Regions from separate parts of the Streptomyces sp. NPDC005141 genome, predicted to be linked through region 1. Evidence: riboswitches for the same ligand, from Rfam matches in the RefSeq annotation. Region 1 holds a riboswitch; the other holds the start of a gene.
What was found. A riboswitch is a leader RNA that binds a small molecule or an ion and turns the genes downstream of it on or off. The one in region 1 is predicted to bind glycine.
Positions count from the first base shown of each region.

Region 2: it holds a riboswitch for glycine, as region 1 does, so the genes downstream of both, gcvT (glycine cleavage system aminomethyltransferase GcvT) here and gcvP (aminomethyl-transferring glycine dehydrogenase) in region 1, are expected to answer to the same signal.

Region 1 is NZ_JBSFYW010000068.1:3,232-12,825, reverse strand. It holds gene gcvP (aminomethyl-transferring glycine dehydrogenase) at 1-1,679, opposite strand, end outside; glycine riboswitch at 1,857-1,952, opposite strand; gene ACWD68_RS35130 (PRC-barrel domain-containing protein) at 2,068-2,439, shown strand; gene ACWD68_RS35125 (DNA polymerase IV) at 2,361-3,863, opposite strand; gene ACWD68_RS35120 (MerR family transcriptional regulator) at 3,938-4,612, opposite strand; gene ACWD68_RS35115 (bifunctional nuclease family protein) at 4,831-5,304, opposite strand; gene ftsR (transcriptional regulator FtsR) at 5,391-6,146, opposite strand; gene ACWD68_RS35105 (FHA domain-containing protein) at 6,190-7,146, opposite strand; gene ACWD68_RS35100 (DUF881 domain-containing protein) at 7,208-8,053, opposite strand; gene ACWD68_RS35095 (small basic family protein) at 8,059-8,391, opposite strand; gene ACWD68_RS35090 (DUF881 domain-containing protein) at 8,388-9,296, opposite strand; gene ACWD68_RS35085 (sugar phosphate nucleotidyltransferase) at 9,395-9,594, opposite strand, start outside.
Region 2 is NZ_JBSFYW010000008.1:168,558-178,151, reverse strand. It holds gene glyA (serine hydroxymethyltransferase) at 1-575, opposite strand, end outside; gene gcvH (glycine cleavage system protein GcvH) at 587-964, opposite strand; gene gcvT (glycine cleavage system aminomethyltransferase GcvT) at 1,121-2,239, opposite strand; glycine riboswitch at 2,274-2,386, opposite strand; glycine riboswitch at 2,387-2,483, opposite strand; gene ACWD68_RS09245 (AAA family ATPase) at 2,659-3,327, shown strand; gene ACWD68_RS09240 (enhanced serine sensitivity protein SseB) at 3,391-4,167, shown strand; gene ACWD68_RS09235 (enhanced serine sensitivity protein SseB C-terminal domain-containing protein) at 4,396-5,184, shown strand; gene ACWD68_RS09230 (ABC transporter permease) at 5,814-6,824, shown strand; gene ACWD68_RS09225 (ABC transporter substrate-binding protein) at 6,887-8,680, shown strand; gene ACWD68_RS09220 (ABC transporter permease) at 8,798-9,594, shown strand, end outside.

The DNA.
Region 1 (9,594 bases):
ACCTCGGCGAGCTGGTCCTCGAGCTCGTGGATGAGCGTCAGGTAACCCCGCGCCTGCTCGGCGGGCACGAAGGGGTGCAGCTGACCGAACTCGGGCCAGGTGACCGGCTCCATCTCGGTGGTCGCGTTGAGCTTCATCGTGCAGGAGCCCAGCGGGATCATGCCGCGGTCGAGCGCGTAGTCGCGGTCGGAGAGCCTGCGCAGGTAGCGCAGCATCGCGGTCTCGGAGCGGTGCTCGTGGAAGACGGGGTGCGTGAGGTACTCGTCGGTGCGCAGCAGCGCGGCCGGCAGGGTGTCCTCCGCGCTCGCGTCCAGCGCCTCGATGTCGCCGTCGACGCCGAAGGCGGTCCATACGGCGGCCAGCTGAGCGCGCGTGGTCGTCTCGTCGCACGAGATCGACACATGGTCGGCGTCGGCGGGGTGGAGGTTGACGCCGTGGTCGCGGGCAGCGGCCACGATGTCGGCGGCCCGGCCCGGGACCCGCACGGTGAGCGTGTCGAAGTACGCGCCGTGCACGACCTCGGCACCGCCGGCGGTGAGACCCGCGGCGAGGACAGTGGCGTAGCGGTGGGTACGCCGCGCGATGGTGCGCAGGCCGTCGGGACCGTGGTAGACGGCGTACATTCCTGCCATCACGGCGAGCAGGACCTGAGCAGTACAGATGTTGCTGGTCGCCTTCTCACGGCGGATGTGCTGCTCACGCGTCTGCAGGGCGAGGCGGTACGCCTTGTGCCCGTCGGCGTCCACGGAAACACCGACCAGCCGGCCGGGGAGACTGCGCGCGAACTTCTCGCGCACCGCCATGTAACCGGCGTGCGGTCCGCCGAAGCCCATCGGCACACCGAAGCGCTGCGTCGTACCGACCGCGATGTCCGCGTCGAGCTCGCCGGGCGAGGTCAGCAGGGTCAGGGCGAGCAGATCGGCGGCGACGGTGACGACCGCGCCCAGCTCGTGCGCCTGGTCGATGATCGGCTTGATGTCGCGTACGGCACCGGAGGCGCCCGGGTACTGGACCAGCACGCCGTTGATCTCGCGCCCGGCCAGGTCGGCCGGAATGCCTTCGCCGAGGTCGGCGACGACGACCTCGACACCGGTCGGCTCGGCGCGGGTCTCGATGACGGCGATGGTCTGCGGCAGCGCGTCCGCGTCGACCAGGAAGAGGCCCTTCTTGTTCTTGCCCATGCGGCGGGACAACGCCATCGCCTCGGCGGCGGCGGTGCCCTCGTCGAGCAGCGAGGCACCGGACGTCGGCAGTCCGGTCAGCTCGGCGACGACGGTCTGGAAGTTCAGCAGCGCCTCGAGACGGCCCTGCGAGATCTCCGGCTGGTACGGCGTGTACGCGGTGTACCAGGCCGGGTTCTCCATGACGTTGCGCAGGATCACCGGCGGCGTGAACGTGCCGTAGTAACCGAGGCCGATCATCGAACCGAGCACCTGGTTGCGGTCCGCGAGGGAGCGGAGCTCGGCCAGTACCTCGGCCTCGGTGCGCGCGGCCGGCAGCTTCAGGGCCTCGGCGTTCTTGATCACGTCCGGCACCGCGGCGGCCGTCAGCTCGTCGAGCGAGCCGTATCCGACGTGCGCGAGCATCTTGGCCCGTGCTTCGGAGTCGGGCCCGATGTGGCGCTGCTCGAAGGGGATTCCCTGTTCGAGCTCGGAGAGCGGAATGCGATGGGCGGTCATTGCGGAGGCCTCCTGGTCTGACGCGACCTTCGAGGGGCACCCCTGCACGGGTACCCCGACGGCCTCCCCCTCTGTCATCTCAACCTGAGAGTTTCACCGGACCGTCCAGGGACGTCCCGGTTTTCACCGTCGGTGAGGGCGGAGGCCATCGGCACCCGCCCTGCTTTCCAGAGTGACCTCGTCCGTGCGGTACGTGAGCCTGAGAGATTCCGGGGAGGATTTGCTCCTTCGGCGCCTCCGGTGAAGTCTGGAGGACTCTCCCGCACGGGATCAGCAGCCGTCTGCCAGCCTACCAGCGAGGACAAGACACCAGCCTTCGAGTGGCCACCTTCCTGAATGTGCTCTTTCGTAGTGCTTACGGATGAGTTTGCGACCACGTGGAGGGCCCGTGCAGACCGACATCGATCCGCGCAACCTGATCGGCCGCAAGGCGTTCGACCGCAATGGCACCAAGATCGGCACGATCGACGAGGTCTATCTCGACGACGCGACCGGTGTTCCGGAGTGGGCGGCCATACGCACCGGCCTGTTCAGCAGAGACGCCTTCGTTCCGCTGGAGCCCAGCGAAGTCGTCGAGGGGACCCTGCGCATTCCCTTCGAACGAGCCCTGATCAAGGACGCCCCCGACTTCGGTGTCGGACGTCACCTCTCCCCCGAACAGGAACTCCAGCTCTACCACCACTACGGTCTCGACGTGGCGGCCCCTCCCCCGCCGCCGGACCGGGACTTCGGCCGACTCGCGGGCACGGAGGACGCCTGAGACCCCGGGTCCTGATCCTGCGTCCCGGGTTCCGACGCCCATGGCCCGGAACCCGCCGGCAGCCCATCGGCCGTCTCGGGTCTTCGCTCCACCAGCGGCAGCGGATCCGCCGGTTCCAGCCGCGGATCCTCCGTCCGGAACGTCTTCACCCGCCCGGGCTCGGAGTAGGGCGTCTCGAACCGCACCGTGACCCGCCCCAGCCCGCTTCCCTGCACCCATCCGTGCCCGTACTCGGCGTGCCGCACGTCGTGCCCCGAGGGCCACCGCCGCTCGGCGGGCGGTTCCTCCTCCGCGGCGGCACCCTCCGCCGGCTCGTCCGCCGGATGCTCTTCGGCCGTCGGCTCGGCAGAGGCCTGGGCCTGCGCGAACAGGTCCTCCTGCGTGTAGTCGGCGAGCCCGGAGACGCCGACCCCCAGCAGGCGTACGCCTCCGGTCGTGTCCACGCCCTCCAGCAACCGCGCGGCGGCCTCCCGCACCACCCCGGCGTCGTCCGTGGGCCCCCGCAGCGTCTCGGACCGGGTCAGCGTCGAGAAGTCGTACCTGCGCACCTTCAGCACGATGGTCCGCCCCGACAGTCCGGCCCCGCGCAGCCGCCGCACACACCGGTCCGCGAGCCGCGCCACCTCCAGCCCCACCCGGACCCGGTCGTGGATGTCCACGTCGTACGTGTCCTCGACCGACACCGACTTGGTCTCCCGCTCGGCCACCACGGGCCGGTCGTCGTGCGCCAGCGCCATCGCGAACAGCGCGTGCCCGTGCGCCTTCCCCAGCAGACGTACGAGTTCGTCCTCGCCCGCCTCGGCGATTTCCTCGACGGTGGTGATGCCGGCCCGCCGCAGATGGTCGCCGGTAGCCGGCCCCACACCCGGCAGCGTCCGCACCGGCATCGGCCCGAGCAGCGCGCGCTCGGTGCCCGGCTCGATCAGCACGAGCCCGTCGGGCTTGGCCTGCTCCGAGGCGATCTTCGCCAGCATCTTGGAGGCTGCGAGCCCCACCGACCCCGTGAGCCCCGTGACCGCCCGGATGTCCGAGCGCAGCTTGGCACCGGTCAGCCGCGCGGAGGCGTCGTCCCAGGCCGTCCCGCCCGCCTCCAGATCCACGAACGCCTCGTCCAGGCTCAGCGGCTCCACCAGCGGCGACAGGGTCCGCAGCAGCCCCATCACCTGCTCGCTGACCTCCCGGTAGAGCCCGAAGCGCGGCACGAGATAGGCGGCGTTCGGAGCGCGCCGGCGCGCCTGGGCCATGGGCATCGCCGAGTTCACCCCGAAGACGCGCGCCTCGTACGAGGCGGTGGCGACGACCCCACGCGGCCCGAGCCCGCCCACGACGACGGCCTTCCCGCGCAGGCTCGGCTTGGACGCCTGCTCCGCCGAGGCGAAGAAGGCGTCCATGTCGAGATGCAGGATCGTGGGCGCGGTTCTCACATGTCCGATGCTGCCCTACGCCACTGACAATGCCCCCGCACGCCGGGGCATCACGTCATCGAAGGTCCCACGCGTCACACCGCGCGGTTGCGTCTCCGCGCCAGCTCGTCGGCGGGGTTGTGCCCGAGAAGCGTCTCACCGGTGTCCACGCGCTCTCCGTGCAGCTGCGACAGGGCGCCCTCGACGTCCCGCCACACCACGCCCACGGCGATACCGAAGACCCCCTGACCGCCCTGCAGCAACGCGTGGACCTCGTCGGGCGAGGTGCACTCGTAGACCGTCGCGCCGTCGCTCATCAGCGTCATGCGCTCCAGGTCCTGGAATCCGCGCTCCCTCAGGTGCTGGACCGTGGTGCGGATGTTCTGCAGCGACACCCCGGTGTCGAGGAACCGCTTGACGATCTTCAGGACCACCACGTCCCGGAAGCTGTAGAGACGCTGCGTCCCCGACCCGTAGGCGGGACGCACACTGGGCTCGACCAGCCCGGTCCGCGCCCAGTAGTCCAGCTGCCGGTAGGTGATGCCCGCGGCGGCACACGCCGTGGGTCCCCGGTAACCGACCTCCTCGGGAACAGCCTCTCCCTCACCGGGTACCGCCGCCGGCCGCCGCGGAACGTGATCGGCCGCGCCGCCATGATGGGGATGCCCCCTGCTCGAGCCGAGCCGAGAGCTTGGGGGAGGGTACGGGCCGCTCTCCCCCAGACCGTGTCCGGGGGCACCCCCAGCCGTACCGTCGCCGCTGCTTCTCACGCCGACCTCCGTCCTTGACCTGCCTTCTCGACGGTAGGCAGTCACCAGGGCCGCGTCAACGATCGCCACACTCGGCACGCCGAGTGATAATCACCCTAAGAGTGGTTTCCCGTGCCCTACCGCGGGGAAAGGCTAGCCGAATGCTCCCGGCACGGGCCGCGGCACACCACACTCGCCGCGGGCAAATGCCACCGGGCGCTTCCCTCCGCTCCCCGGTGTCACTGGCTGTTGGTGCCGAAGTCCTCGGGCGAGATCTGGTCGAGGAACTCGCGGAACTTCTCCACCTCGTCCTCCTGCTCGTCCGGGATCGCGATGCCCGCGTCGTCGAGCACTCCGTCACTGCCGTAGATCGGCGTCCCGGTGCGCAGGGCAAGCGCTATGGCATCGGACGGACGGGCACTCACCTCGACCCCGCTGGCGAACACGAGCTCGGCGTAGAAGACGCCCTCGCGCAGGTCCGTGATCCGTACTTCGGTGAGCTCCTGGCCGACGGCCTCCAGCACGTCCTTGAACAGGTCGTGGGTCAGCGGTCGCGCGGGGGCCATGCCCTGCTGAGCGAAAGCGATCGCCGTCGCCTCCCCCGGTCCGATCCAGATGGGGAGGTAGCGGTCGCCTCCCACTTCACGCAGAAGCACGATCGGTTGGTTGGAGGGCATTTCGACCCGGACACCTACGACATCGAGCTCGTTCACACAGCAACCCTAGGCCGTGCCCGGGACGTTTGGGTAGTCGGGCACAGAACGGGTGGACGATCCACAGCCTGCACCGGTGCCCCGGATCAGCGCAGTCGCACACCCAGCGCGGTCTGCACGAGCGCCGCGTGCAGCTTCACCGTGAGGCCCGCGAGCTCCTTCGTACGGGCCTCCGCGTGCGCCCGGGTCTGCGGATTGCGGTGCCGCCGCAGGGGCGCGACCACCTGGTCCACGAGCCCCGCGTCGCGCTCCGCCGCCGCCTTCATCGCCCGCAGATGGCGCGGCTCGATCCCGAACCGTCCCAGCTCGACGACGAGCGCTGCGACGGTCACCGCCTCGGCGTCGTAGACACCGTCGGGCAACGGGCCGATCAGCCCGTACGACTCCCACTCCTGGAGCTCCTGCTCGCCGATCTCCGCGGCGGCCAGCAGCTCCTCACGGCCCACCCGGGCCGCCGTGGGCCCCTCGGGCTCGCCGTAGAGCTCTCCGAGGCGTTCTCCCTCGCCCGAGTCGCGCTGGCGTCCCACGGACGGCAGACGCACCTGCTCACCGCGCTCCAGGGCGTCCAGGTGCTCGCGGATCACCTTCAGCGGCAGGTAGTGGTCACGCTGCATCCTCAGGACGTGGCCCAGTCGCTCGACGTCGTTCGTGCTGAACTTGCGGTACCCGGAAGGGGTCCGCCGCGGCTCGACGAGTCCCTCCGACTCCAGGAACCTGATCTTGGAGATGGTGACTTCGGGGAACTCGTCGCGCAGCACGTTCAGCACCGCGCCGATGCTCATCAGCCCACTGTCCGCCGCGGCGGTACCGCTGCCGGCACCGCCGCTCGGTGTTTGAAGCATGGACATTCCCTCGGTGTCCCCCCGGACGGAGTTGGGGGAGGGGTCAGATGCCCCGCTGGCTCGCGTAGAACACCAGCCGGTACTTGCCGATCTGCACCTCGTCACCGTTCGACAGCGGGACCTGGTCGATCCGCTCCCGGTTCACGTACGTGCCGTTCAGGCTGCCGACGTCGGCGACCGTGAACGAACCGTCCGCCACACGACGGAACTCCACGTGCCGGCGCGACACGGTCACGTCGTCGAGGAAGATGTCGCTCTGCGGATGACGCCCGGCCGTGGTCAGCTCACCGTCCAGCAGGAAGCGGCTGCCCGAGTTCGGGCCGCGACGCACCACCAGCAGCGCCGAGCCGACCGGCAGCGCGTCGACCGCCGCCTGGGCCTCCGGGGAGAGCATCGGCGACGGCGTCTGGCCCGTCACCTCCGCGTCGTAGGCCTCGATGCCGGAGATGGAGATCGTGGACGTCGTCTCCGACGGACGCTCCGCGGCGCCCCGCAGCGGCGCACCGCAGTTGGAGCAGAACCGGCTGTTCTCCGCGTTGCGGTTACCGCACCTCGTACACACCTGGGCCGACATGGACGGATCCTCCTGCCGCGGCTGCCCACCAGGGGCATGGGACGCATACGGATCGGGGGCGAACCCTCCACCCGTGCTTGAGGCTGACGGGTCTCCGAAACCTATGCGGCCGGGCTGCGCAGGGTCAACAGACGACGCGCCCTGACCACCGGGACCGGTGACCTGGTCCCGGAACAGCGGGCGGTCGCCGCCCTGGGCCTCCGCATCTCCCTGACGCGGTGCACGGTGCCGGGCAGTCGCGTTGTCACCACTGCCCTCTCGCGCGCTCTTGCCGAACAACTTCGCAAACAACTTCACGGGCGATTCCCCTTGACCGAAACAGACCCGCCCGTGGGGCAGGACGAACCCTGATTGAACACACCGGTCGACCCGGACATCCTCACAACGTCCGTATCCACCAGACAGTTTCCACCACGCACCACCCATTCGGTGCGCCGACCCCCCGCAACCTCTTGCCCTCGCCCGGCGGCCCCCATGCGACCCCGGTTCACCGCGAGGACGACCGAGCGTAGTCAGGCCGCTCCGCCGGTCGCAAGGCGTCCACGACGATCTTCGTCGAGCGGTCCACGGTGACGGTGGCCTGCTCCTTCTCCAGTGTCTGCACCACGCCTCCCGGGATGTTCAGCGCCGGCTCAAGGTCCTGCGGCTTGCCGATGACCTTGAAACGATAGGGCTGGGTGATCTTGTTCCCGTCGACCTTCACTCCGCCGCCGGAATCGGCGAGGTAGGTACCCGCGACCACGCGTACGCCGTTCACCTGGATCGCCTCCGCGCCGGCCGCGCGCAGCTCCTGGATCGCGTCGAGCAGCATGTCCGCTTTGACCGTCCCCTTCGTGTCGTCGATCGTCAGGGTGATGCCGGGTCCCTGAGCGGATACGGTGCCCGCCAGGATGCCGAGTTGCTTCTCCTTCTCGACCGTCTGCTTGCGGGCCTCCTCGGCCTGGTCCGAGCTGTTCTCCAGCTCGGTGCGCTGATCCTCGAGACCCTGCTTCTCGTCCTCAAGACGCTGAGTTCGGTTGTCGAGTTCATCGAGAATGCGCACGAGATCCTCTTGGCGTGCTCCGCGCAGGGCGCTGTCGCCGTCGCTGTTGGATGCCACCTGGACGGCCAGGCCGAAGCCGAGGCCGAACAGCAGCAACGCGACGATGAGTTGGGCGCGCGACACGCGCGGCGGCCACAAGCCCTTGACCAGCCTCTGACGGCCGGAGAGCGACGGCTCGCCGTTCTCCTCGGCCTTCTCCGGCTCGGGCTCCTCCGCGGCCGCGGGGACCTCTTCCGGCAGCTCTCTGCGCAGCGGGTTCTCGGGGACTTCGTCCTCGTTGCTCTTGCTCATCGCCCTCACGCCCGGAACACGTGCCGACGGATCGCCGCGGCGTTGGAGAAGATGCGGATGCCGAGGACGACCACGACACCGGTGGAGAGCTGGGCACCCACACCCAGCTTGTCGCCCAGGAAGACGATCAGCGCGGCGACGACCACGTTCGACAGGAACGAGACGACGAAGACCTTGTCGTCGAAGATGCCGTCGAGCATCGCGCGCAGACCGCCGAACACGGCGTCGAGCGCCGCCACGACGGCGATCGGAAGGTAAGGCTCGACAACCGCCGGAACCTCGGGCCGGACCAACAATCCAGCCACGACTCCCACGACGAGGCCCAGTACGGCGATCACGATGTGCCCTTCTCTGTGCTCGGCTCTGCTGTACGTACGATCACACTCGGTGCGGCGGACAACCGGACGTCGCCCTCGGCGGAAATGCTGGTCCGGATGCCGTAGTTCTCCTGCAGGGCATGCAGATACAGCCCGTCGGCGCTGTTCTGGAACCTGGTGCTGAGCCGCTGGCCGTCCCCCACCGCGAGCACCGTGTACGGCGGCACGAGCGGCTTGTTGTCGACCAGTATCGCGTCACCCGCGGCCCTGATGGCCGACAGAGCGGTCAGCCGCTGTCCGTTGATGGCGATGGCCTCGGCACCCGACTCCCACAGACCGTTGACCACGCGCTGCATGTCACGGTCCCGCACACGTCCGGTGTCGGAGAACCCCGAGGTCTCCCTCGGATTGCTGCCGTCACCGCCCGTGCTGGCTTCCTTGGCGTCGTTCACGACGAGCTTCACGCCCGGGCCGTGCACATCGGTGGCACCCGACAGGATGCTCACGAGGTCGGCCTGCTCACCGCCGCCGTCCTGCTTCAGCGCCTCGCGCTGGCGGGCGCTCACATCGGCACGCAAGGTGTCGACGCTGTTCTCCAGCTTGTCCGCCGCCGACGTCTCCCGCTCGATGCGGTCGATCAGCTCCTGGCGCTCCTTGGCGACGACAGGCGCCGCTATCCGCGCGTTCGCCGCCCCCACGGTGACCACGAGCGCCGCGAGCACCAGACCAGCGGCAAGACCCAGCTTGGACCGGAGCGTCTTCGGCATGCCGCCGGCGCCGTCGGCCTCCCTGCGGGCGGCCGCCTCGGCGTACCCGTCGTCGAGGCTGTGATCCATGACGTTGGTGAGCAGCGACATGGAGGCGTCCGGGCGCGGGGGGCGCGGAGCGCTGCTCCGAACGGGGGGCTGCTGCGGCATGCCGCACATCGTCGCACGTCGCGGGTGCTACCTCCGAATGGCCCCACCAGCGTGCCGGACAGGCCCCCCTGGGGGCACTTGTCCGACACGCACGAGTGAAGGTCGTTTCAGCGGCCGGCGCTGTCCACGACAGCCGCCCACTCGTCGAGCAGAGCCTCCGCGGAAGCGTCGTCCGGACCCTCCGCCCACAGGTGGGTGACCGCCTCGGCCGGGTCGGGCAGCACCATCACCCAGCGCCCGTCCGTCTCCACGACCCGTACGCCGTCCGTCGTGTCCACGAAGCGGTCTCCCGCCTCCTCCACGACCC
Region 2 (9,594 bases), on a different contig from region 1:
TCGGCGATGCGGCGGAACTCGGCGAAGTCCAGCTGCCGCGGGTACGCGGACCAGCCGGCCACGATCAGCTTCGGCCGGGACTCCTTGGCGAGGCGCTCGACCTCGGCCATGTCGACCGTGCCGGTCTCGTCGCTCACGTGGTACGCGACCACGTTGTAGAGCTTGCCGGAGAAGTTGATCTTCATGCCGTGGGTGAGGTGCCCGCCGTGCGCGAGGTTCAGACCCATGATCGTGTCGCCCGGCTTGAGCAGCGCGAACATCGCGGCCGCGTTGGCCTGGGCACCGGAGTGCGGCTGCACGTTGGCGTGCTCGGCGCCGAACAGCGCCTTGACGCGGTCGATGGCGATCTGCTCGACCACGTCGACGTGCTCGCAGCCGCCGTAGTAACGGCGGCCCGGGTAGCCCTCGGCGTACTTGTTGGTCAGGACCGAGCCCTGGGCCTCCATGACCGCGACCGGAGCGAAGTTCTCCGAGGCGATCATCTCCAGGGTGGACTGCTGACGGTGCAGCTCGGCGTCGACGGCGGCGGCGACGTCCGGGTCCAGCTCGTGAAGGGGGGTGTTCAGAAGCGACATGCGGTGACTCCTCAGCCGGCGGTGAAGGCGGCGTACTCGTCGGCGGACATCAGGTCCTCGGGCTCGTCCGTGACGCGGACCTTGAACAGCCAGCCACCCTCGAAGGGGGCGGAGTTCACCAGCGACGGGTCGTCCACCACGTCCTGGTTGGCCTCGACGACCTCGCCGGCCACGGGGGAGTACAGGTCGCTGACGGACTTGGTCGACTCCAGCTCGCCGCAGGAGTCGCCCGCGGCCACGGTGTCACCGACCGCCGGAAGCTGGGCGTAGACGACATCGCCGAGCGCGTTGGCCGCGAACTCGGTGATGCCGACCGTCGCGACGCCGTCCTCGGCGACGGACAGCCACTCGTGCTCCTTGCTGTAGCGCAGCTGCTGGGGGTTGCTCATGGCCTGAATTCTCCTGTACGCGGGGGAGTGCTGATGAAGGGAAGCGTGTGACCCGGGCGGATGTGCCCAGGGTCACTTCTGACGCGCGACGGGGTCGACGGTCACGGCCGGCGCCCGACGGGCATTCGTGTCATGTCCGGTCCTCGCGGACCAGTGTCACTTCTGACGCTTGTAGAACGGCAGCGCCACGACCTCGTACGGTTCGTGGCTGCCCCGGATGTCCACGCCGACACCGGCGGTGCCCGGCGCTGCGTGCGCGGCGTCGACGTACGCCATCGCGATGGGCTTGCCCAGCGTGGGGGAGGGGGCGCCGGAGGTGATCTCGCCGATCACCCGGCCGTCGGTGACGACCGAGTACCCGGCGCGCGGCACGCGACGCCCCTCGGCGATCAGGCCGACGAGGACCCGCGGCGGGTTCTGCTCGGCGCGGGAGGCGGCCTCCTCGAGCGCGGCGCGCCCCACGAAGTCGCCCTCCTTCTCGAACTTCACGACCCGTCCGAGGCCGGCGTCGAAGGGGGTCAGCGCGGTGGTCAGCTCGTGCCCGTACAGCGGCATGCCCGCCTCCAGACGCAGCGTGTCGCGGCACGACAGACCGCAGGGGACCAGTCCGGCCGGGGTGCCCGCGTCGGTCAGCGCCTGCCACACCTTCTCGGCGTCGGCGGGGGCCACGAACAGCTCGAAGCCGTCCTCGCCGGTGTAGCCGGTACGGGCGATCAGGGCCGGAACGCCGGCCACCGTGCCCGGCAGGCCCGCGTAGTACTTCAGACCGTCGAGGTCCGCGTCGGTGACCGCCTTGAGGATGCCGGGGGACTCGGGTCCCTGCACGGCGATCAGGGCGTAGGCGTCACGGTCGTCGCGCACGACCGCGTCGAAACCGGCGGCGCGCTCGGTCAGGGCGTCCAGGACCACCTGGGCGTTGGAGGCGTTGGCGACGACCATGTATTCGTGCTCGGCCAGGCGGTAGACGATCAGGTCGTCCAGGATGCCGCCGTCCTCCCGGCAGATCATGGTGTAGCGGGCGCGGCCGACGCCGACGGTGGCGATGTTGCCGACCAGCGCGTGGTTCAGGAGAGCCGCCGCCTGCGGGCCGGTGACGGTGATCTCGCCCATGTGGGAGAGATCGAAGAGACCGGCCTTCGTACGGACGGCGAGGTGCTCGTCGCGCTCGGAGGCGTAGCGCAGGGGCATGTCCCAGCCTGCGAAGTCGGTCATCGTCGCGCCCAGCGAGCGATGCAGGGCATCGAGCGCGGTGTGACGGGGTGCGTTGCTGCTCATCGGTCTGGCTCCCAAGGCATGACGGCGAGGTCGTTCCTCCCCATCTGTCATCGGAACCTGAGAGGTTCATCAGTACCCCACGAAATGGTGGTCCTGACTTGCACCTTGGGTGGAGCCACTGGTCAGCGGCCCGCTTTTCAGATGTGCCTCGCCCGCGCGGTAACGGGGCCTGAGAGATTCAAGGGAGGGACTTGCTCCTTCGGCGCCCGGGTACACGTACCCAGGACTCTCCCGCGCGGATTCAAGCGGCCGGTATGCAGTTGGCGCGGCCATCATTGCACGCGCTGTCCGATCCCGGCAGTCCGCCATCTGTAACCGGCCTGTGGCAGTCCGCGTACCGAAACAGGAAGCGCCGGGCATTACCTTCTCTTTACACTCGAGGGGGATGGGACTCCACATCCATGGGGAGGACGGTCACGGTGAACAGGACCAGGGCGTACGCGGCGACCTCGGGTCTCGCGCTGCCGGAGCAGCCCGGCGCGACGGCCCGGGAGGCGTGCGGCCCGCTTCCGGCGGTCGTCGTCCGCGACCTACGCGACCGGGCGGGCCACAGCCCGCACGGTCTCCGCTTCGGGGCGGGCGACCTCGTGGTGGTCACCGGACTGCCCGGCAGCGGCAAGTCGACGCTGATGCGGCGGGCCGTGAAGGGCGCGCGCGTCGACTCGCAGGACACCCGCGACCGCTGGGACGGCCGGATGGCCCACCTGCTGCCCTACGCGGTCTACCGCCCGCTCGTCCGCCTCTCGCACTACGCCGGCCTGCGCCGCGCGCTGCGCGGCGGCGGCGGAGTCGTCGTGCACGACTGCGGCACGCAGGCCTGGGTGCGCCGCTGGCTCGCCCGCGAGGCCCGGCGCCGGGGCGGCGCACTGCACCTGCTGCTGCTCGACGTCACGCCGGACACCGCGCTGGACGGCCAGCGCGAGCGGGGCCGGGGCGTCTCGCGCTACGCCTTCGCGCGCCATCGCGGCGCGATCACCCGGCTGCTGCTCTCGATCGAGAAGGGCGGCCTGCCCGAGGGCTGCGGTTCGGCGGTGCTCATCGACCGGGACGCGGCGGACGTGCTGCGAAGGATCGACTTCGGCCACTGACCGGTCGCGGTGGCCCATTAACCTTTCCAGCCGGAACAGTGGTTCGAAGCAGGCGGTAGACAGATGGACTTCCCGGCACAGGCGCACCCCCACCCGCACGGCGGTTGGCCCGGCAACGAGCTGGAGGAGGTGCTGTCCGCCTCCCTCGGCGTACCCGCGGGGCCTTCCGCGGGCGCTCGCATCGTCGAGGTGCTCGGCCGCAGCTTCGTCTGGGTGCCCCTGCCCAACGGCGGTGGCCCGCAGAGCGGCCCGCTCGATCTGCCCACGATGGAGCTGGGGGGCCAGGTGTACGTCCCCGTCTTCAGCTCCGAGGAGCAGTTCCGCCAGGTCACCGGCGGACAGATGTCGTACACGATCGCGCCCGCCGTGGAGTTCGCCCGCGGACTTCCGCCGCAGGTCGGCATCGCGGTCAACCCGGACGGCGTGGTCGGTGTACCGCTGCCGCCGATGGCCGTCGCCGAGCTGTGCCGGGCCGGGCGGACCCCGCTCGACGGGCCGGCCAGCGGTGGCCGGGTGCGGCTCTTCGAACCCGACTGGCAGGAGGACCCGGTGGACTTCCTCGCCGCGGCCTCGGCCGAGTTCGCCGGGACCGGCGTCGTCCTGAGCGCCCGCCGCTGTCTGGCCAGCATCGAGGGCGACGATCCGGTCATGTTCATCGGCGTCGAACTCTCGCTGTGGGAGGGCGAGGTCCGCACGCTTCCCCTCGACGCCCTCGGCCGTGCCCTCGGTCGCGTCCCGATGAACATTCCGGTGAACCTGGTTCTCCTCGACGTGACGCAGGACCCGGTCGGCGACTGGATGCGAGCTCAGGTGCGCCCCTTCTACCAGCACGGTCACTGAACGACGCCGGTCCCGAGGGCGCACGGGGGACCGCGCGCCCTGCCGTCGACGGTCCGCGGCTTCTCCCGCGCGGTGCGTCTCGGCTCTCGGCTGCTTCCCCCGGCGGAGCGCGATCGCCGCATAAGCTGGTTTCATGGCCCGGTCGAGGTGTTGACGCACGTTCGTAACCGGTGCCTCAGGCGTAATGGATGAGTTCGTCGTGAATTGTTCGCGAAGGGGCGGTTGAGGGTGAGCGCGTCGGGCACGGCCGCGGCCGGGCAGGTCGAGCACATGCTGCGCCAGGTGACGCCCGGGCGTTACGACGCCTACGAGGCGCTCCTTCGCGCGCTCGCGACGCCGTCGTCCGGCCAGGTATGGATGCTGCTGTGGCACGGCCAGGCCGGCTCCCCGGACGCTCAGTACGGGAACATGCAGGTGGACGGCTTCGGGTACGCGCCCTGTGTCACCTCCGCCCAGGAACTCTCCGCCAGCGGCTGGAACCGCTCGTACGAGGTGGTGGACGGGCTGGACGTCGCCCGCACCCTGTACCCCGACCACTTCGGCCTCTGGCTCAATCCGCACGCCCCCGGCGGCGGCCTCGGCATCCCGTGGCTGGATCTGCGCCGGATCGCCACGGGCCTGGAGCGGCAGCCCGCCGGCCCGCTCCGGCTCTCCGAACCCGGCATCGAGATCCCGCAGTTCTACGCCCTGCTCACCCAGAACGCGCATCTCACCCCGGCCGTACGCTCGTTGCGGCGTGCCTGGGTCCAGCCGACGCTCGGGGCGCCGTATCTCGCCATCGGCCTTGACGTGTACGACACTTCGCCGCCCGCCGTCGACTCGGTGCGGGCGATGATGCAGCAGTCCATCGGCGCCGTTCCGGACGGGCTGCCGGTCTCCACCGTCGCGATGTCGGACGAGTTCGACCCGGTCGCGATGTGGCTGCGCGCCAATGCCCGGCCGTTCTACGACCGTGAGGCGCACGCGGCTCCCGTCCGCGGGTACGGCGGCCCGTCGCCGCACGGTGCCGCGTACTGACCGGACCGCGTCGGAGGCGGACCTCTCGACGCGATCGGCCTGACGCCGGAACAAGAACGCCGCCCCTCGTCGACATGAGCGGGGCGGCGCCTCGCTGTCACCGTGACACGGCGGACGGCGGGACTTCCTCCGTGACGCCGCGGACGTTCCGGCGTGCGCGGCTCCGGCAGCACCCATGGTCAGGGGCACGGCGCAGGTGCCGCCCAAGAGCGTCCGAGCGGCAGGCCGAGGCCACTTCGACATGGCGTGCCCATTTCAATCTCCCGGTGACTTGCGACTCCCTGCGGCCTCGTGGGTCCTCGGGCGGTGAATGTGGCCGATCCTGATCCATGGACGGCTGGAAGAGGCCTTGTGGTGATTTGGTGCAAACGTGGGCGATATCGCCCAACTCTGCACCGGAATGTCCCGGTTGTGGCAGTTCGATCCTTGATATCCGCCGTCCGGATAACGGAACCTCCCTGATGGCATCACGTTTGCGCATCCATTCACCGTCAAGTCTGGCAACAGATCGCCAATGCATTGAAGACTTCCGGCTCCAGGGGTTTAACCCCTGCGTACTACGGACTGATCACGCCGCTACAGCGGCAAGTGTGGGCCGGCTACCGCCGGTTGAGAGGGGTCCCTGCCAGATGACGGCACCATTGCACGAGCCGACGGCTGAAGTCGCGCCGAGCGCGGCTGAGGAGGCGGCGCTCGCCGGCTCCGCCGAGGCGAAGGCGGTACAAGGACGTTCCCTCGGCCGCATCGCCTGGGAGCGCCTGAAGCGGGACAAGCTGGCCCTGACGGGCGGCGTCGTGGTGCTCGTGCTGATCCTGGTCGCGATCTTCGCGCCGCTGATCACGAGCCTGGTCGGGCAGGACCCCGAGACCCACCACGAGAACCTGATCGACCCGCTCTTCTCGACCCCCACCGGGTCCTACGGCGGAATCAGCGGTGACCACCTGCTCGGTGTCGAGCCGGTCAGCGGTCGCGACATCTTCGCCCGGATCGTCTACGGCGCCCAGGTCTCGCTCCTGGTCGGCTTCCTGTCGGCCCTGGTCGCCGTGGTGCTCGGCACCGTCCTCGGCGTGCTCGCCGGCTACTTCGGCGGCTGGCTGGACGCGCTCATCAGCCGCGTGATGGACGGCCTGCTGGCCTTCCCGCAGCTGCTCTTCATCATCGCGCTGGTCTCGGTCATGCCGAACGAGATGCTGGGCCTGACGGGTACGGGCGTCCGCCTCTTCGTCATGATCCTGGTGATCGGCTTCTTCGGCTGGCCCTACGTCGGACGCGTGGTGCGGGGTCAGACCCTCTCCATGCGTGAGCGCGAGTACGTCGAGGCCGCGCGCAGTCTCGGGGCCGGCAGGTTCTACATCCTGTTCAAGGAGCTGCTGCCCAACCTGGTCGCGCCCATCATCGTGTACACGACAATGATGATCCCGACCAACATCCTCACCGAGGCTGCGCTCAGCTTCCTGGGCGTGGGCGTCAAGCCGCCCTCGGCCTCCTGGGGGCAGATGCTCTCCTCCGCGATCGATTACTACGACTCGGACCCGATGTACATGGTCATCCCGGGTGTAGCGATCTTCATCACCGTGCTCTCCTTCAACCTCTTCGGCGACGGCGTACGCGATGCGCTCGACCCGAAGGGTTCTCGCTGAACTGCCGTACCCCCCGGGCCCGTCACCTATCGGACGGGCCGCTACACACACGGAGGATCCGAGTGATTACCCAACGCACCACAGGGCGGCGCAAGCAGGCCGTGGCCGCCGCAGCCGTGGTCGCTGCACTGCTGTCCACGGCGGCGTGCGGCGGCGGCAACGACGACAACGAGGGCGGCGGCTCCAAGAACGGCGCGGCCGGCTTCGACGCTGCGAACAACAAGGTCGCTCAGGCCTCCCTCGCGAAGAAGGGCGGCACGCTGAAGTTCGCGGGCGTCCAGGACGCCGACTCGTGGGACACCACGCGCGGCTACTACGGCTTCGCCTGGAACTTCATGCGGTACTACAGCCGCACCCTGGTGACCGGCAACGCCGAGCCCGGTGCCGCCGGTGCCAAGCTGACGCCGGACCTCGCCACCAGCACGGCGAAGGTCACCGACGACGGCAAGACCTACACGTACACGCTGCGTGACGGCGTGACGTGGGAGGACGGCAAGCCGATCACCTCCAAGGACATCAAGTACGGCATCGAGCGGCAGTGGGCGCAGGACGTGCTGTCCGGCGGTCCGGTCTACCTGAAGGACCTCCTCGACCCCAAGGGCGAGTACAAGGGTCCCTACAAGGACAAGTCCAAGGACAAGCTCGGTCTGAAGGCGATCGAGACGCCGGACGACAAGACCATCGTCTTCAAGCTTCCGCAGGCCAACTCGGACTTCGAGGACATCCTCGCGCTGGCCTCGTCCGCGCCGGTCCGCCAGGACAAGGACACCAAGTCCAAGTACGGCCTGAAGCCGTTCTCGTCCGGCCCGTACAAGTTCGACTCGTACACGCCGAACAAGAGCCTCAAGCTGGTCCGCAACCCGGAGTGGAAGGCGTCCTCGGACCCGATCCGCAAGGCGTACCCGGACGCGATATCGCTGACGCTGTTCACCAACGCCAACGACATGGACCAGCGTCTGATCAACGGCGACTACGACCTGGACATCAACCAGACCGGCATGTCGCCGCAGGGCCGCACCACCGCCCTGAAGAAGCACAAGGCCAACCTGGACAACCCGGTCTCGGGCTACGTCCGTTACGCGGTCTTCCCGCAGAGCGTGAAGCCGTTCGACAACGAGCACTGCCGCAAGGCCGTGATCTACGGCGCCGACCACGAGTCGCTGCAGACCGCGCGCGGTGGCCCGGTGGCCGGTGGTGACATCGGCACCAACATGCTGCCGCCGTCCGTCCCGGGTGCCGAGGGCCAGAAGTACGACCCGTACGAGTCGGCCACGGCCAACAAGAACGGCAACGTCGCCAAGGCCAAGGAAGAGCTGAAGGCCTGCGGCAAGCCGGACGGCTTCAAGACCACCATCGCGGTCCGCAACAACAAGCCGGTCGAGGTCGCCACGGCCGAGTCCCTCCAGGCCTCGCTGAAGAAGGTCGGCATCACCGTCGACATCGACCAGTTCGACGGCGCGCAGACCAGCGGCATCATCGGTAGCCCCTCGAACGTGAAGAAGAAGGGCTACGGCATCATCATCATGGGCTGGGGCCCGGACTTCCCGACCGTCCAGGGCTTCGGTCTGCCGCTCTGGAGCGGCAAGTACATCCTTGAGAGCGGCAACAACAACTTCGCGCTGATCGACGACAAGGCGATCGACGGCCTCTTCAACAGCTACGTCAAGGAGCTCGACGAGGCGAAGAAGACCGAGATCTCCACGGAGATCAACCACAAGGTCATGGAGGGCGGCTACTACCTTCCCTTCGTCTTCGAGAAGTTCGTCAACTGGCGCGGCAGCAACCTCGCGAACGTCTACACGACCGACAACTACAGCGGTCAGTACGACTTCGTGAACCTGGCTCTGAAGAAGTAATACCGACCGGCGCACCCGCCATACGGCACGAAAGGCAGGTGAAGGCCGGCGCGGCGTGACCCGCGGGCCACCGGACGACCTCCGGTGGCCCGCGGCACCGCCGCTGGGCCGAGAGCAGTGCTCGCTTACCTCATCAGGCGGCTCTTCGCCGCCGTAGTGATGCTGGTGGTCATCATTCTGGTGGTCTTCGGCATCTTCTTCCTCGTCCCCCGCTGGGCGGGCGTGGACCCGGCCACGATGTTCGTGGGCAAGCAGGCCGACCCCGCGGCGATCGAGGCCGTTCGGCAGAAGCTCGGGCTGGGCGAGCCGATATTCGCTCAGGTCTGGGAGTTCTTCAAGGGCATCTTCGTGGGACGCACGTACGCGTCCGGCGGCGACGTCACGAACTGCGCGGCCCCGTGCTTCGGCTACTCCTTCCGCAACGAGCAGGCCATCTGGCCGGTGCTCACCGACCGCTTCCCAGTGACCCTGGCTCTCGCGCTCGGTGCCGCCGTGCTCTGGCTGATCTTCGGTGTCGCTGCGGGTGTGCTCTCAGCGCTCAAGCGCGGCTCCCTGTGGGACCGCGGCGCGATGATCGTCGCCCTCAGCGGCGTCTCGCTCCCGATCTACTTCACCGGTCTGCTGTCGCTGGCGGTCTTCAGCTACGGCCTCGGATGGCTGGACGGCCAGTACGTCCCCTTCGACGAGAGCGTCAGCGGCTGGTTCGGCGGCATGATCCTGCCCTGGGTCACGCTCGCCTTCCTCTACGCGGCCATGTACGCCCGGATCACCCGCGCCACCATGCTGGAGATCCTCGGTGAGGACTACATCCGCACGGCCCGGGCCAAGGGCCTGCGCGAGCCGGTCGTCATCGGCAAGCACGCCATGCGCTCCACGATGACGCCGATCCTCACCATGTTCGGTATGGACCTCGG